Regions from separate parts of the Salibacterium lacus genome, predicted to be linked through region 2. Evidence: a T-box and tRNA genes for the amino acid it is inferred to sense, from the RefSeq annotation. Region 2 holds a T-box; the other holds one or more tRNA genes.
What was found. A T-box is a leader RNA that pairs with one kind of tRNA and senses whether it is charged. The one in region 2 lies ahead of ACFSUB_RS06855 (valine--tRNA ligase), so its partner is inferred to be a tRNA-Val.
Positions count from the first base shown of each region.

Region 1: it encodes a tRNA-Val, which carries the amino acid that the T-box ahead of ACFSUB_RS06855 (valine--tRNA ligase) is inferred to sense. The anticodon was not compared.

Region 1 covers NZ_JBHUML010000002.1:977,694-987,046, forward strand. The annotation lists gene ACFSUB_RS05820 (hypothetical protein) at 22-588, opposite strand; gene ACFSUB_RS05825 (HPr family phosphocarrier protein) at 812-1,228, opposite strand; gene ACFSUB_RS05830 (mechanosensitive ion channel family protein) at 1,305-2,435, opposite strand; gene ACFSUB_RS05835 (DUF3231 family protein) at 2,767-3,780, shown strand; gene ACFSUB_RS05840 (homocysteine S-methyltransferase family protein) at 4,060-5,112, opposite strand; gene ACFSUB_RS05845 (LysR family transcriptional regulator) at 5,207-6,127, opposite strand; tRNA gene ACFSUB_RS05850 (tRNA-Val) at 6,415-6,489, opposite strand; gene ACFSUB_RS05855 (hypothetical protein) at 6,669-7,130, shown strand; gene ACFSUB_RS05860 (hypothetical protein) at 7,127-7,621, shown strand; tRNA gene ACFSUB_RS05865 (tRNA-Val) at 7,827-7,901, opposite strand; gene ACFSUB_RS05870 (peptidoglycan recognition protein family protein) at 8,118-8,987, opposite strand; gene ACFSUB_RS05875 (NADH:flavin oxidoreductase) at 9,156-9,353, opposite strand, start outside.
Region 2 covers NZ_JBHUML010000002.1:1,169,153-1,178,505, forward strand. The annotation lists gene ACFSUB_RS06835 (GspE/PulE family protein) at 1-45, opposite strand, end outside; gene ACFSUB_RS06840 (hypothetical protein) at 61-1,494, opposite strand; gene ACFSUB_RS06845 (hypothetical protein) at 1,481-2,161, opposite strand; gene ACFSUB_RS06850 (bifunctional folylpolyglutamate synthase/dihydrofolate synthase) at 2,458-3,747, opposite strand; gene ACFSUB_RS06855 (valine--tRNA ligase) at 3,775-6,417, opposite strand; T-box leader at 6,779-6,999, opposite strand; gene spoVID (stage VI sporulation protein D) at 7,428-8,432, opposite strand; gene ACFSUB_RS06865 (MFS transporter) at 8,664-9,353, shown strand, end outside.

The sequences.
Region 1 (9,353 bases), 190 kb from region 2:
TAACTGATCCATTTCTCTTTTTTATGATGATGTTTCGAACCATACAGTACTGACTTCATCTGCTGTTTCGTCCGGCTTTTCCACGATGATTGTTCCGTCCTCGTATTTATATTCCTGCGTCCAAAGTTCTTCCATTTTGTTCTCATATTCTTCATCCGGAGAACCAATCTGTTTAGAGACCTTTTCGGCTTGAACAGAAGGGTTCTGCACGGCAAATGTCTCTGCCTGCTGTGAGCCATCAGGGAAAAAGAAAGTACCGCTGCCGTAATCCATAAACGCTGCTCCTTCAAATGACCCTTCCTCCACCGGTGTTCCGGCTTCTTTTTCTATCTGCTGCCGGTCACGTTGCAGCATGGAAAATAACGTGGTGATCGCTTCATCTTCAAAGAGGCTGTTAAACTGTTCTGCCCCTTCTTCTTTCTGGTCGGTTGCGCTTTTCACGTCGGAGAGAGGCTGTTTTTCTTCCACCTGCACAGCAGAAGATGTTGCAGCCGCCTGCACTGTACTGTTTTCTTTCATGTCTGATTGTCCACAGGATGCGAGCAGTCCTGCACTAATGAGCAAAACGGCGGTCCCTGTCTTCTTCAACAACGCCCCCTCCTTTCGTTCTTCTACTTATCGTATTTCCCTTTCTCTACGAATTTACACTATGATTTCGAACGCTCTGAAAAATGAAACTTTTGTCTTGATGTTGGGATTACAAGAGAACGGGCCAAACCATCACCAGATAAAAAAATGTTCCGAACGATTCTGTTATGAATCGTTCGGAACATTTTTTGCGGGTGGGAAGGTGCCCGCCGGACTTTTTATATTAATGTCTCGTCGTTTTTAGATAGGACTTTGCGACGTTTCGTACTTCAGGAGTCCAGTTATGAAGGGAAGCCGTCATCGCTTTTTCGACCGATTCCACTCCTTCTTCCTCCCAGTATCCAAGCGTTTCCTGTGCTGCCTGCGCGTCCTCCAGAAAGGAATGAACACTGGATAGTAAGGACGAAGCATCTGTCCCTTTGGCACGGACATGAATCTTGTCGCCGATTCGTATGGTTGTAAATACCGACATCATACCAAGCATACTTTTTCCATTTGCAGAGCTCTGCTTTTTTTCAAAAAAAACGTCACTTTCATACAGCTCCAAATGATGAACCAGCTCCATTACCTTCTGTACAGACAATCCTTTGAATAATGAGAATACAGCCGTCTGTTCCAACGTGCCTGCCCCCTTCTCCATTTAAATCCTCTGCTATTATAAAGGGAGTCTTCTGCATTTTCCACCGTTTAACGAAAGAGTGTCACAGAAATGTTGCTTATTCTTCGTTGGACTCTCGTTTCTCCCGTTCCATCCCTTTCCATTCTTCCGGTATTTTTTCCACATAAAGGGAACGGGATGGGAAAGCGGCGCTTACGCCTTCTTCTTCGAGAATACGGATAACGGTTAAATTAATTTCTTCTTTCACTCTATACCATTCCTGCCAAGCCGTGGACTTTGTGAAAAAGTAGATGAAAATATCATAGGAAGAGTCACTCATTTCACTGAAACGCACGAGAATTAATTCGTTATCCACATCCTTATGATCACGCAGCATCTCATCCACCCGCTGCACGACGGTTTCGATCTTAGCGGGCGGTGTTCCGTACTCCACACCTACTGTAAACATAACGCGGCGGACACTCATTTCCGACCAGTTAGTGATGGCTTCACTGGCAAGGATTTTATTCGGTACGGTAACAAGCGAATCGGCAAACGTCCGGACTTCCGTGCTTCGAAAGCTGATGTCTTCCACCATTCCTTCCACAGTCGGCGTTTCAATCCAGTCGCCGCTTTTAAACGGACGTTCCGTCACAATGATGACGCCGCCGAGAAAGTTGCTGAGCGTTTCCTGGGCGGCAAGCGCCACCGCCAGTCCGCCCAGACCAAGACCTGCCACCAGACCATTAATGTCGTAACCCCACTCGTAAGCAACGACGGTAATTGTCAGCAGTACGATGACAAAACGGGTCAGTTTTGACAAAAACGGAATGACCATACTGTCGGCCCCGTCTTCCATTTTATGCGAAAAACGGTGAAACAGATTCGAACTCGTCGACGAAAAGTTAAACAGCCCCCAGCCGATGACTGCAATCACAATAGAACGGTATATCGTGTTGATCACACCCATGGATTCAGGCGGTATGGGCAGATATAATAGCGCAAGGTATACACCAAGCACCCCGATAAAGAAACGGACCGGCTTTTCAAACGACGTCAGCATATTCGTAAAAAACGATGCCGGAGACTTTTGCGCAAACCTCATCACTATCTTGAAAATGTAACGGGTGAACACTTTTCGAAAGATGAAAACAACGAGAAAGATAAGACATGCTATCCCGATTTTCACCCATGGCAGTCCCAGAAAAGCTTCCCACCATTGATCGATGATATTTAGTACGATATCCATTGTTTTCCCTCCATGTGCCCTGGTTCCGGATCGGTACTGTCCGGCAGCATCATCAGGAGCACTACATGCATCACAACATCTCTTTTCTTTGTATCAATAAACGTCTTTCTTATTTTACTAAAACAACCGCCGCTCTGTATATCCTTCCTTACGCTTATCTCTTTCACGAAGGAAAAGAAGTAAACGGGGAATCCCCGTTTACTGCAGGAAGCCGGCGTATTCCTACCATCACGACCTGCTGCTGTTTTTTTCTTTTATTATACACAAAAGATGAATGGAACCATGAAAAAAGAGCAGAATATAAACGAAATACACGTTTGGAGGATTAGGTATGCAGGAGTCGAACCGTAACATATCATTAACGTCGGCAGAGATCTCCCAATTATGGATAACATATATGAATGACAGTGCAGCCATCTGTCATTTAGAGCAGGAAATGAACATCGTCGAAGATACGGAGATAAGAAATTTACTGCAATACGCCTTGGAAGTTTCCCACTCCCACATTCGTACCGTTACAGAGCTGTTTCATAACGAAAATTATCCAATTCCTCATGGTTTTAAACTTAGCGAGGATGTAGATGTAACAGCCCCTCGTTTATTTTCGGATACGTATTATTTAAATTCGCTGAATCAGTTAGGAAAGCTTGGATTAAATAATTACAATATGGCTTTAAGTTTAGTTGTAAGAGAGGACATTTATTATTTTTACAGTGCCTGTCTTACCGAATCAGATAAAATTATCAAATGGAGCAATGATATTTTATTATCCAAAGGTTCCTATATAAGGCCGCCTTATCTTCCAAAACCAAAGACTTTCGATTATGTTCATAAAAAAAGTTTTTTAGCAGGGTATTTTGGAGAAAGACGACCGTTAACAGGGATGGAAATAGCCAATCTTTATGCCAATTTCCAAAGAAATGCGCTCGGGTCTGCCACCATGATGGGATACAGCCAGATTGCCCAGAACAAAGAGGTGGTCCAATTTTTAAAAAGAGGAAGAGATATGGCTCAAAAACACTGTGACATATTTGAATCCTATTTAAAGGAAAACGACCTGCCCAGCCCGATGATGCTGGACTCCGAAGTAACGGATTCAACGACTTACACCTTTTCTGACAAAAAGATGATGTTTTATTGTTCAACATTAACCACCATCAGTCTTGGATATTACGGCACAAGCATGTCCATGAGTCCACGCAGGGATATCGGTGTTATGTATGGCAGACTGATGGCTGAAGTTGCGCAGTTTGCGGATAAAGGAGCAAACATTATGATTAAGCACGGATGGATGGAAGAGCCGCCAAGAGCCGCAGACAGGGATGAATTAGCGGATAACGATTAATTTTTATACATGCGCCGCGTTCGATCCCGGCAGGTCATCTTATGATTCTCAGTCTTTTTGGTCCATGACCAGCCGACCGGATCCCGATGCCCGGGGTATTCTATCGATATCCAGCTCTCTAAACCATGTCTCTTGATATACCACACTTATGAGCGGTCGTTTTTTCCACGTATGCCATCTTTTGTACCGGTTTTTACGGAGACCTTACCAGTCTTAAAAATGGATGCAGCTTCAGTTAATGAAGAATGCATCCATCTTGTTCACATATCACCTTTTGACTTACGCTTTTTTACTGTAGTTTAGATTATGACTTTTTAGCGTTTCATCTTTGCCGAATAAGAAGTGCTTCTCCATATCCGGTGAATATTTGGAATTAATGGTTTCGTATCCCACCGCTTCTGCTATTGCTCTGATCATCGCAGGGGAGGCTCCGCAGCAAAGACCAATATAATGAATACCAATATCTTTTGCTTCTTTCGCCCATTCTGCTAATTCGTACCGATTGTGATAAAGCGGGTCTAAGGATGTAGGGAACGTGGTTTCGGTCGGCAGGGAACAACTGCATCCTCCATCAGGCAGGTTGAAGAACGTCGGGTGTTCTTCTGTCGTGCGATATGGAATAGGCAGTCCACCGACATACCCTTCTACCTCATTTCTAATTCCCTTCAGGTATGGCTGCATCGTATGTGGTCCGCGGAAACAGTTCATCCCAACCACTAACGCACCTTTTTCAGAAAGAGTCTTACAGGATTCTTCAACCGTATAGCCATCCCGTAGTATATTTTCGCCCATCAGCCCTAATGTAACGACTGCCGGCAGACCCTGCTTTTGAATTTCCTCCAGCGCAATAACGGCCTCTTCATGGTAATAAAACGTTTCCCCATTTATAAAATCAACGCCTTCTTCTTTGCACCACGTGGCCATTTCTGCAAAAATACTTCTTACTTCTTCCGCAGAATCAGCATCTTCCGGATCAAAAATATTCGTATTCGAAATGTTGCCTGCAACTAGCGCTTCTTCTACAGGATGTTCCTTTGCCACTTCTTTCGCCAAACGAATCGCATTTCGGTTTAATGGCTCATGTAAATGTTCTTTACCTATAATTCTCATTTTTTCACGGTGGGCATTATAGGTGAAAGCTAAAACCACATCTGAACCGGCATTCATGTAATCACGATATACCTGCTTTAAAACCTCCGGGTGCTCAAGCGCTACTTCTGGTACAAACGATCCAGCCTGTAAATAACCTCTGCGCTCCATTTCAAATAAATATCCTTCGGCTGCAACGACTGTACCTTCGTTTAATCTTTGTTCTAAACTTCTTTTCCCCACTGCTAACCCTCTCCTTTGGTAATGTAGGGTCAGTGTAGCATTGAATAATGGTATAGCATAACACGTAAAGTCTATACTTTGTCATAGCTTCAAACTATAGCAAAGTTAATTCTTCGGCAATCGTTTCCTTTAAGAAATTGATATAAATCGCTGCCAGCGGGCTGTTTGCTATATTCTTATGTTGAATATACCCGACTGTAATGCTCTCATCCACGTTAAGCGGCACCGCCACAATATCATCGTCGTTGATGTCATAACTGATTATGCCTGTGGAAATGGTGTATCCATTCAATCCTATCAGCAGGTTAAACAACGTGGCCCGGTCACTGACGCGAATATTTTTGCGTCTTGAGATGGTGCTTAATATCTCCTCGGAGAAATAAAACGAATTATAGTCCCCTTGTTCAAATGACAAATATGGATAAGGATCCAAATCAGCTAAGGTAACATACTTCTCGGCCGCGAGTGGGTTCGTTGAACTGATGAACACATGCGGCCTGGCCTGAAACAGCTCATGAAACGTTAAATTTCCTTCTCTCAGAAACTTTCGAATAACCTGTTCGTTAAAATCATTTACATACAAAATCCCAATTTCACTACGAAGGTTTTTTACATCCTCAATGATTTCATACGTCCTCGTCTCCCGTAACGTAAACTCATATTCATCCCGATCATAATTTTTCAACAGCTTCACAAACGCACTGACCGCAAAGGCATAATGCTGGCCGGATACAGAGAAATGCTGCTGCGGGGGTTGAGATGCATTGGCATAGCGGTTTTCAAGCAAGTCTGTCTGTTCCATCACCTGTCTTGCGTAACCTAAAAACTCCGACCCCTCTGACGTAATAACAATTCCCTTATTCGTCCGGGAAAAAATCGCAATCCCCAGTTCATTCTCCAATTCTTTGATCGAATTCGACAAACTCGGCTGACTAATAAACAATTGATGCGCAGCTTTACTAATCGATCGCTGCTTCGCCACCTCAATCACATATCTCAATTGCTGCAATGTCACGTGAACTCCTCCTTCCTATTGTTCTTTACATTCTTTCGTAAAGCTTCTTCTTGTTCGTCCGGCTGTAACTGCTGGATTAGAGTTAACATTTTTGCTTGATAAGATGAAATACTTCCCAGATCCGATATCTAAAAAAAGTATGAACCGAAAGAGAAGTAAATCGAGAAGTCATATGTATATTTATAATATAAAAGCAAGCTGCCTTCAAATTCAATAATACTTTATTCAGGTGAAGGTTTGCAATTTGTTTGCAGACCGTGTCCAGCCAAAAAATGGCACATTATGTATGGCGAGCCGTACTGGATTCGAACCAGTGATCTCTTGCCTGTCAAGCAACCGTTCTCCCACTGAACTAACGGCTCTTTCAGGCGTTATTCTTGCTAAGGTGATGTATAAACGTAACACAAGAGCAGCACAATAAGAAAAAGTGTCGTGACTGCATGACGGCTAATGCAGATTCACTATAGAGCATCCCACCCGCTGGTTATATTTGTCACCTGAAACACACATAATAACACTATTGATAAGGAATGTGGTCTATATGGCTTTTGTATTATTTTTCTTTGCCGCATGGTTTATAACAACAACATTTTTGATAATGCCAAAGAAAATATCGATTATTGAAAATACATTTGTACTTATGGTTATTCTAATCATCAATATTAATTGGGGTTGGATTATATATGAGGGCATGGAACGTATTGAATTAACAGAAGAGAGCATGAATTATACCGCTTTTTTATTACTTAGAAGTGTAATCATTCCATTAATCTTAGTCACACAATTAAATCTGGTTCATAAGTCAAACACCATATTCGTTGTTTTAGTATCTTTAATCATACTGCTGTTTTTTTCAAGTTTGACCTCCATTTTAAATATAGCGGATTATGTGAAATGGAATTTGGGATTTGATGCCATTTACTATTTGCTGCTTCACGTCATTGCCTATTACTCGCTTCTTTTCATACGAAAGATTGCTTATAAAGAGGTGACATACACGTGAGTTTATGGGAAAGCTTTGATAAAAACGAAATATGTCTATTGATAATGCTCTTGCTGGCTTACTCTGCTTTATTCCTTCTTCCTAAGAAATTCACGAGAGACATAGCTTTGTTATTTTCAATGTGGGGTGTCTCGTTTGGATTTTTATTTGACTTTACGATCGGCGGCGGGCTCATTAATTTCTATATAATTAATGATTTACCTGAGTATGAATTATTTGATATTTTTTATTATCTGCTATTTGCCCCTTCGAGTTACATTTTTATTTATCTTTATGAAATATTCAGGGATTACAAAAATGTGTTTTTATGGTATGTCACCATTTTTTCTTTATTTGGTATAGGGATACAGGCGGTATTCACTTGGTTTGAAATTATAAACTTTCAAAAAGGATATCAACCGCTTTTTTCATTTGCCGTTTTTTTAACTATTCAAACCATTACCATTCTTTACTTTGAATTCATATCCTCTAAATTTAACGTTTATAGGTGATTAGAATTTTATTTCTCTTCATCCCCCGCTCATATAAAATACATCAAAAATCTAAAGGTACATTTAATGGGTGTTGTTGCGGTAATAATCGTAATATTGAATAATGGAAAGCAGAATCGTAGTTGATCTTAAGATATAATGGATCTATAAAAATGACGCCGGACCGAGGGTTTCCCTCAAACCGGCGTCACCTGCCTATTATGTATGGTGAGCCGTACTGGACTTGAACCAGTGACCTCTTGCCTGTCAAGCAAGCGTTCTCCCACTGAACTAACGGCTCGTATTGTCTTCAAATCAGCGATATTTCTTATTATAAGACGGAAAATGCAAAGACGCAAGGGGTATTCATTATTTTGTCAGGTTCCCGCAGGAACCTGATATCCATTAAATCTCATTCTTTTCCGTTTCGGTGTCGCCTTCGCCCTCTTCCGGCTTCTGTGGACGCTTGTCCTTGGTAAACAAAGACTTCCACATCTGTTTCAGTTTTTCCCACATATCAGGATTCCCCTTTTATCATTTGATGATAACGGTAAAGCACGGTCGCCAGCTGCTCCCGTGACACAGGTTCTCTTGGGTATTTTCCATTCAACAGTCCCTGCTCCTGCGCCCATTTCCATGCGCTCTGGTGGGAAGGGTTCGGTGTATGGTCGTCCACGGTCTCACCTCCCTGGGACAGGACTTCCTCCAGTTTTTCCATCGTGCGGGGGCCTGCGATTCCGTCTGTTTTCAATCCATGTTTTCTCTGAAATGCTTCCACCGCAGCTTGTGTTTCTGTACCGAACTGTCCGTCTGCTCCGTATATGGAGAGATTTTCTCCAGCCTGCATGAGATCAGCCTGAAGCTGCTGTACCTGCTGACCGGTGTCTCCCATTTTCAGAATAATGGACTCACTGCCTGTCAGCGGTTCTCCGGACCTTAATGCTGCCCTCACTTCGTTCATTTCGATACCGGGACACAGCGTAGATGTCCCCGGAAGCTCCCGGTGGCCGAGAACATCCGAAACGCTTAACTGGAGGTTCTTCATCGCGCGCTGTACCCTTTCGTGCCATGCCTTTTCCTGGACATCGGTAAACGAACCATCTCCGACAAGGCAGATATGGTACGTATAGGAATTGTGTCCGGCTGCTCCGTTGGTGACCATGGAAGGCGCGTAACAGACCTGCACGGTTCCATCGCGGAGAATAATTTCGTGGTATCCTCCTGTCTGCCATGCCGGGGTGAACTGACTCCATGTCTGATTCCAGAAAGACCAGAAATCCCCGCTCTTTGTCGCGGAATGATGACGGATAATTTTGCGAACGCTGCTTTCATTCCTCGTTTCCCCGCGTTTTGGTACTTGGCTGCGAAGATCTTCAATCTGCGGCATCACTCTGCCTCCTTTCCCACTTGGAACCTCACTACTAAAATATGCCGCATCGAACAAAATGGATGGACAGGGAGCTTAATGAACATATGGATTTTTTATCAGCTCGGTTCTCCGCAATAATCTACCGAAAAAAAGCCGTTCCCATGAAAGGAACGGCCCGGGTGGTGCTTAGTATAGGTTATTTAACGACTCACGGCTGTAAGCCTGCAGTTCATCGGCGCGGCCGTCGCGGACTTTTTCAGCCCAGGCCGGGTCCATTAAGAGCGAACGGCCGACTGCGGCCATGTCGAATTCATTATTTTGAAATCTTTCCATGAGACCGTCCAGGCTTGTGGTTTCTGCGCCTGCACCACTTGTGAACTCTCC
Region 2 (9,353 bases):
CGCTTCAAGCAGTAAATCACCGAGACGTTTCCGCTTTTTTTCCATACAGACCGCTCCTTTTTACTCATACCCTTTAATCGACTGCTGTCCGTTCTGTTCTCCTGTACCTCCGCCATCTTCTGAACCTGCTTGTGTCTCCTTGCTGCTTTCGTTCTCTTCGTTTTCCCCGGAGTCTTCGGGTGGGGACTGCTCCGTACTATCCGGGTTGGTGCCTTCGTTTTCCTGTTCACCCTCTTCGTTCTGTTCGTCCGGCATTTGAGATTGGCTGTCGTTTTCGTTCCCCTCTCCATCGTCTGTTACGATGTCTGGCAGCTCTTCCTCCTTTTCATCAGCAGTCTGAAGACTTTCCTCTTCCACGCGATGTTCCGGGGGATAGTAATCCTGACCGAGTACCATTTCTTTCAGCATGTTTCCATCTGCATCCGTCACCACCCGGACCGCTTCTGCGTAATACCCGTTTTCTCCTTCACGGATCGTCTGCCGGCCGCCGCTTGTCCGGTTTTCGTCAAACTGCACGACGGTACGTGGTTGAATGGTTTGTTCGTCTTGCTGCTCGAGCGTATAGGAATGAAGAAACTCCGGTCCGCTCAGAGAAAGCGAGAGCTCGGAACCATTCCAGGAAACATTCCATTGATAGGTGTAGATATTGGGGTTATAAAACACCAGACCACGGTCCGGAACATCGACATGAGCGCCTTCTCCAGGTGCTGCGTATGGTGGAAGTTCCTCATTAATGTGGCGCTCCGACAGTTCAAAATTGGTGGCGGCCAGTACCTGAAATATACCAGTTGCCAGAGCATCAAGTGCCGGATCATCATAGACGGTATTTCCGCTTTCCTCCAGTACTTCCAGAAGGGAGAATACAGAATTTCCTTCCATTTCATAACCATCCAGGGCCCGCGACCAGTCTTCCAGAGCCGATCCGGACATACCAGGAGAGAGTGTCACCCTGTTAAATGTGGTGGATTCCAAGGGAAGCTCCTCCATAAAAAACGTCCCGGTATCCAGAGTCTGTGTCTGATTCTGTGTGACGTTATCGATCGTTCTTATCTGTTCATTCAACGCTGTCATATCTATCCGATCGCGCAGGTGTACAAAGGAAAAACGGTCTAAAGCTTCTGGGAGCGCATTTTCTCCACTATTCCAGGAAACGTGAAGCGGAACATTATGATCTGTGAAAGCCTGCTGTACACTTTCTTTTACTTCGGCTGTGAAACGGTCTCCTTCTATCACCACTTCTTCGTCAAAAAGCCGGAGAGCCACGCCTGCTTGCTGCTGCCAGTTTTTCCATTCTTCAGACACCGATTCTTCTGCTTCCGACCTTTTCATTCCACCAATGTCCACCCCGCCTGCAACAGCTTCGGACGGAAGCGTCTCCTCTTCAGGCCAGACATATTCATACGCCGCCGCCCCTCCAAGCGCAAAAAGCAGAATTACACCTGTCAGACAGGTGAACAGAAGCATTGCTTTTTCTATGTAGCTATTTCGTTTCATGGCCGTTCCTCCACCCGTCTTCCGGATCTTCTGACGGCTTTTCATCGAGCTCATTCAAAAGCTTTGCCCGTTTATCCGACCAATGGCTCTCCTCTGTTTCTTCTGTGGTTCTGGTTTCTTCTTTCTGCGTCGTAAGAATACGGTCCGTTGTATCTTCTTCTGTTTCTTCTTGAGGTTCCTCCTCAATCATAAATGCTCTCCGCTGAAAAAAGTTCTCTTCTTCCATCAGATCATTTTCTTTCATTGAAACAGAATTTTCCGTTTCACGAAACTGTGTTATACTTCCACCGGCTTTCTGCTCTTCCCGGGGCTCTGTGCTGTCTTCTGCAGGCAGCGCCTGATTAAATGATTCTTCCAGCGCTGGTTCCGGTCTTTCTTCCACCGGTTCTTCCTCCCGCATTAAAGGAAGCTGTTCTCCTTCAACGGCTGCTTCCTCTGTATACTGTATCTGTTTTCCGATAAGAAAAGAAAAAAACAGCATGAATACCAGAAAAACAACGGCAGCTGCAGGAAAAGAATATAATTGATGCAGCAAATATATGAGTGCGGCAGTTAATAACGCCGAGAGTACAAGCTGTGCCTGAACCCCCCGGTTCCAAGATGCCGGTAGTTTTCCCAGCACAAAAAAGCAGACAAGCGCTGCGGCGGCCATGGCAGCAAAGACCATAGACCCATCCTCCTTCCATTTCATCCTGCCATTTCGGGTTTCTTTTGTATCATGGCATGTCCAGCCGTTCGGGTCAATGGAATAAAATCCCTTCTACCTGCATCGAATACATCATTCCCCTATATTCTGTCTGTAGTACAAAAGGAGGTATCCAGAAAATAATAACCGATAGGTGTAAAAAGACGAAGCCCGGGACACCTTCCCAAACTCCGCCTTTAACATAAAGCCGCTTTTTTTGTATGATCTGCTCTTCCCCGAGGACTGTACCAGGTTGTTGTCCGGGAGTTTTCGTTTGGTTATGCTTTCGCTGTAATCTCTGAAATAAAATACAGAGAGCCGGAAGCCACAACCAGATCACCCGGCGAAGCTTTTTGCTGTACATTTTCCCATGCGGTCTGCCAGTCCGGGAACGCTTTTGTATCCGGAACGGGGCTCTTGGCTGCGGTTTCTTCTGCCGATGCCGCCCTGAAGAAGTCGAAATCCGCCGCTGCCGCTGATTGAATGGGCAGTGTCTTTAAAGGTTCCAACAACACAGCAGGGTCCTTTTCCTGTGTCATACCGACAATCAGATGAAGGGGGCGTTCAGGAAAGTGATCCTCAAGTGCCTCGGCCAGACTTTCCATTCCTTCTTTATTATGAGCGCCGTCGAGCAGCAGCGGAGGTGTTGTTTCCCGGTAATCCATACGTCCGATCCAGTATGCTTTCTGAAGTCCGCGCCGTATGTGCTCCTCATCCACCGGAAGAGCGTAATACAGCATCAAATACCGAAATGCCATCAAGGCTGCTGCCGCATTTTTTGTTTGATGGCGGCCGAGCATGGAAATGTTTACATCCGGAATATGATTTAAAATGGACTGAAACGAAAAGGTCGATCCGGACGATTCCGCTTCTGCCTCTGTAACATGAAAATCACGATCGATCCGGTACAGTCTCGTCCGCGCATCTTCAGCGGTTTCTTCCAGAATCTCTGTCACTGCAGGATTCGTGTCACACGTAATAACCGGAACGCCCGACTTAATGATACCCGCTTTTTCGCGTGCGATCTCTTCGATCGTATCGCCGAGAATCGCCTGGTGGTCGTGGCCGACATTAGTTATGATCGTGATCATCGGATGTACCGCGTTTGTTGAATCCAGACGTCCGCCAAGGCCGACTTCCCAGACAACCACATCAGGATGCGCCGAAAAAGCAAAGTAATGCGCGGCAATCACGGTCAGTACTTCAAATTCTGTCGGCGGTCCAAAAGGGGTCTTTGCAACACTGTCAACAACCGGGCGGACAGCCTGTGCGCTTTTCAAAAAGTCTTCCTCTGATATTGGTTCCCCGTTAACAGCGATACGTTCCCTGAATTCATGCACATACGGGGAAGTGAAGGTCCCGCATACCAAATCGGCTTCTTTCATCGGTTCTTTCAAAAAGGCAGTTGTGGACCCTTTTCCGTTGGTTCCGCCGACATGAATATTTTTCAACCTCCGCTCTGGATTGCCGATACCCTCAAGCATCATGCGGACCCGGTCCAGACCGGGCCTGATGCCGCGTGCGCTCAATTCCTCAAGCCAGCTGAGGGCTTCTTTGTACGTCTGCATAACTGCATCCCTCTCGATTTCTTTCTATTATGCTTTCAATTCCTGAATCCGGGCTGTCACTTTCTCCCGTTTCTCCAGGTAATCTTTTTCTTTTTCGCGTTCCCCGGCGACGACGTTTTCCGGTGCTTTCCGGGTAAATCCTTCATTCGCCAGCTTTTTCTGAACCCGTTCCACTTCGTTATTGAGCTTTTCCTTTTCTTTTTCGAGGCGGGAGATTTCTTCCTCCAGATCAATCAGGCCGGCCAGCGGCATGTACAGCTCCGCTCCGCTGAGAACATGGGACACAGATTTTTCCGGTGCTTCCATATCAGGATCAATCGTAAGCTCACCGGCATTGCAGAATCGTTCAAGGTACGCGCGCCCGCGTTCCAGGCGGTCCTGCACAACGCTCGTCTGCGGTTTCATCTGCAGGTCGATTTCTTTACCCGGGGCGACGTTCATTTCCGCACGGGTATTACGGACCGAACGAATCACATGCTGAAGCAGTTCCACGTCATCCACTGATTCCGAATCCATCCATGCTTCATCGGCTTTTGGCCATGCTGCCACTGTGATGGATGAACCCTTGTGCGGGAGGTGCTGCCAGATTTCTTCTGTGATGAATGGCATGATCGGATGCAGCAGCCGCATCGTCTGTTCGAGTACGTGAGCAAGAACCGAGCGTGTTGTATGTCTTGCCGCTTCATCATCCCCGTACAAAGGAAGTTTAGCCATCTCAATGTACCAATCGCACACGTCATCCCATATGAAGTTGTATAAAAGACGCCCCACTTCACCGAATTCATAATTATCCATGAGCCGCGTCACATCACGGATGGTTTCCTCAAGACGCGTAAGAATCCAGCGGTCGGCCATTGTTTTGTCCCCATTCAGATCCATATCATCATACGTGAGGTCTCCCATATTCATGAGCGCAAACCGGGACGCGTTCCAGATCTTATTGGCAAAGTTCCAGTTCGCTTCGATCTTTTCCCAGTGAAAACGAAGATCGTTACCCGGGGTTGTTCCGGTAGCAAGGAAGAAGCGCAGCGCATCGGCGCCGTATTGGTCGATCACATCCATCGGGTCTACTCCGTTGCCGAGCGATTTACTCATCTTACGGCCTTCTGCATCCCGGACGAGACCGTGGATGAGAACATCTTTAAACGGTCGCTGTCCCGTGAATTCCAGACCTTGAAAGATCATGCGGGAGACCCAGAAAAAGATGATGTCATAGCCGGTGACAAGCACATTGGTTGGGTAAAAATGCTGAAAGTCCGGGTCTTCCCTGTCCGGCCAGCCCATCGTCGAAAACGGCCAGAGCGCAGAGCTGAACCACGTATCCAGCACATCTTCATCCTGCTCCCATTCTTCAGGATTGGACGGTGCTGTATGGCCGACATGCATTTCTCCTGTTTCCTTATGGTACCAGGCTGGAATCCGGTGGCCCCACCAGAGCTGACGGGAGATGCACCAGTCACGGATGTTGTCGAGCCAGTGCAGGTATGTTTTTTCAAACCGGTCCGGCACGAAGTGTACTTTTTCTTCTTGATTCTGAAGTTCCACCGCCTGCTCTGCCAGTGGTTTCATTTTCACAAACCACTGCGTGGAAAGATACGGCTCCACCACAGCACCGCTTCGCTCCGAGTGACCGACGGAGTGCTCATGGTCCTCAATCTGGAACAGTACACCGTCCTTCTGCAGATCGTTCACAAGCCGGGCGCGGCAGTCGAAGCGGTCAAGCCCCTGATACCTGCCCGCATTTTCATTCATCGTTCCGGATTCATCCATCACAAGAACGCGTTCCAGGTTATGCCGGTTCCCCATTTCAAAGTCGTTCGGATCGTGGGCCGGTGTGATTTTCACGGCACCCGATCCGAATTCCATATCCACATAATCATCGGCGATTATCTCTATTTCACGGCCGATAATTGGCAGAACAACAGTCTGCCCGATAAGATGGTTGTATCGCTCATCCTCCGGGTGCACGGCGACAGCGGTATCCCCAAGCATCGTTTCCGGTCTTGTCGTCGCGACTTCAATATGACCGTTTCCATTTTTCAGCGGATATTTCATGTGATAAAAGTGACCCTGAACATCTTTGTAGTCAACTTCAATATCGGAAAGGGCCGTCCGGGTATCCGGATCCCAGTTGATAATATACTGTCCGCGGTAAATCAAACCTTTATTGTAGAGGGAAACAAAAACTTCACGAACCGCTGTGGACAATCCTTCGTCCAACGTAAACCGCTCTCTGGAATAGTCCAGGGAAAGACCAAGTTTCGCCCACTGCTGCCTGATAAAATCAGCGTATTCTTCCTTCCATTCCCATGATTTTTCCAGGAAACCCTCGCGGCCGAGTTCATATCGGTCCATTCCTTCTTCTTTTAATCTTCCTTCCACTTTCGCCTGGGTGGCAATACCGGCGTGATCCATCCCCGGCAGCCAGAGCGTATCGTATCCCTGCATCCGCTTCAGACGGGATAGAATGTCCTGCAGCGTCGTATCCCAGGCGTGGCCGAGATGAAGCCTGCCGGTTACGTTCGGCGGCGGAATGACAATGGTAAAAGGCTCTTTGTCCCCTGTTCCTTCTGCTTCAAAATAGGACTGCTCCGTCCAGTATGGATACCACTTTGTTTCCGTGTCACGCGGGTCATATTTGGTCGGCATATCCGTATGTTGTTCCGTCATCACATTTCCTCCTCATATATTATATTTAAGCCTTTTTAAAAAGCTTATATTTCGTTTCTTCAAAAGTCTTGTTCATGCTTTGCTGATGGACGGCCACCGTTCCCATACCCTTCGCTTTCCGTGGGCAACGCTTCAGCCTCCTCGGGAGAAAATCGCTCCCTGCGGCGTCTTCAGCTGTTGCTTTTCCCACAGGAGTCTACGTGTATGTCCACGGTTGGCCGGCGCTTTTTTCCAAAATACAGCCTTGTCCCGAGATGTTTTTCTTGGACGTTTTTAGATATTTCCAGATAATGATCGCAGGATCATTTGGGACAATTCTTGTTATTTCTATTTCCGGCATAAAAAAATCCCTCCACCCTGTTCAAAGGACGAAGAGTCTCGCGGTACCACCTTTATTCACAGCTTTCCCTGCTGTGCGCTTCATCTGGATAACGGGGGCTCCGGCTTTTCCTACTGTCGTTTCAGAAAAGCAGCTCCAGGGCGACCTTCCGGATATCCTTCCTCAAAAAACCTCTCAGCCTCGGGTTTTTCTCTCTTTTTCAGGCGGAATGATCCGTACTCCTCCCTGTTGTTCGCAGTTTCTATAGTAAGTATAGTCATATTTTACGGGGAAAAGACTCTCTCGTCAAGGCGCATCCCTTCATGAAATGGAACCTTCTTCAAACGGCAACATTTCCAGAGAATCTGCATATGCATAGGAGAAGAGAAAACTATCCACCGTACAGAAAGGAGGATTTTCATGGGTTATCCCCCTTACCCAGGTCCACCGTGCCCCCCTCCCCGAAAACATAAAAAAAAGCACCACCATCACCGGCCGAAACCGAGGTGGTGGCGGAAATGGAAACTGGCTGTCATGCAGATACTTTTCGTCCTGATTATTTTCCAGATCATCCGTACGTTGATTTTTCCGACTACGTTTGACGTAATGCTTCTCTTTTTGCTGACCGGTGCTTATTTATGCTGCACGGTCACCCGCTGAGCATACGGATAATCCGTGCAGTCCGCCGGTATCAGGTGTTTTCCGGTCCGGGTGTGGAAACAGGAGCGGGAATATACAATATCTGCCCTTCCTCTACATGTTCATGATTCAGCCGGTTAAATCGGAGCAGATGTCCTGCCGTTGTATGATACCGCTGGGCAATCTGTTCGATGGATTCATTTTCCTGGATGATGCACATCTTCAGCCGGGAGAAATCTTCTTCTCCGCTGGTCATCATTTTCGTTAAATACAAGGCATTGTCATCCCTGTCCCCTGTCTGATCTGTTTCGTCCGGATCGCTGCTGTCTTCAGCCTCCATTTCCTCCGGCGGATCTTCGTCTCTGTTTGAATGTGCCGGCAGATGGTCCTCTTCTGTGTCACGTTTATAAAAAGACGTGACAATGTCTGATGCATCTTCCTCCGTTTCCATCTCTTCTTCTCTCTGCTGTGTATCTGACCACAGCTCTGTCTCTTTGTTGTCTTTTTCGCCGCCGGCCTGTTCATTGTCTTCTTTATTCTCCGGCCGGAATACATCTTCCATTTCCCACACCGGGAGGGGCTCAACAGCAGCTGGTTCCCCGGCTTCCTCTGTCTCTTCCTTATGCCCGCGTTCCTGCACCCCCGAAATACTTACATCCGCTGTCAATTGAATGCATCCGGGTTCGGGAAGGTCATAATCAAAGCTGTCAATCGTTACGTACACATCATCGAGATGATGAATCCGGTTCAGCGGGACCGTCACATCTACTGGAAAAAAGTGCTTCAATTCGCCGATCCCATCTTCTCTCCGATTATTTCTTTCAATGTAACGGGGAGCCGGCTCTCTCTCTGCCTCGCTCTCCTCATTTTCTGTCTCGGGATAATACTCCCCTTTCAGGTACAGGCCGCCTTTAATGTCGACATAATCATATTTTTCTTCAATTCTAATATCCGGATCCAATCCCAGTGACACCAATTCCTTGATCTTTTCGCCCTGATTCAGCCACACCGATTCTTCCAGACTGAACGTCAGCTCCGAAGAGTGTGCTTCTGTCATACACTGAGCCCTCCTTTGTATCAGGTTATGCGCAAGGTTGTCTTTATCATGAAAGCTTCAACCTTCATTCGTTATCCCTTTCACTATATGCCGTGTCCGTAAAAACTATGAATAGCAATCCCTGCTGCATTGTTTTTCATAGGACAGATTGATAGAATGTATTCGTGTATCCAAGCGATGGGTTCTCGTCCACCAGTGAGCGGGATATAAAAAAAGGGGATTAGGGATAAGATGAAATTTGCTGATAATAAGACGGTGCGCGGGCTCGGGAAAAATAAACTGCCCGTTCATCCGCCGTTTTTTTATGGTTGGCTGGTTGTTGCCATGGCGGCTCTGGGTGCCTTCTTCTCAGGGCCGGGACAAACATATTCTATTTCTGTATTTATGGACATTTACATTGAAGAGTTTGAAGGAAACCGCACGATGATTTCCAGTCTTTATTCGGCGGCTACTCTTACCGCCGGACTTCTGCTGTTTTTAACAGGACGTCTGATTGATAAAAAAGGACAGCGGTATACAACCGTTCTTGTCGGAACACTTCTTGGGGCAGCATGCTTTTGGAACAGTGCCATTATAGGACCGGTGATGATGTTTATCGGCTTTTTTATGCTTCGTCTTTTCGGACAGGGATCGATGACACTGGTACCAAATACTCTGGTTCCGCAGTGGTTTTCAAAACAGAGGGGGCGTGCCTTCAGTTTCATGACCCTTGGTGTTCTTGCCAGCGGTGCCGCCATGCCGCCTATTCATTTCTTTCTGATTGAGGTCGGCGGCTGGAGATTCGCATGGATGTTTTGGGGAACCATACTTCTTATCGTTTTTGTACCTGCGGCGTTTATTTTTATCCGGAACCGGCCGGAAGATGTTGGCCTGCTTCCAGATAATGACGGCCAAAACGGTAATATGGAGGAAGCAGCAGCT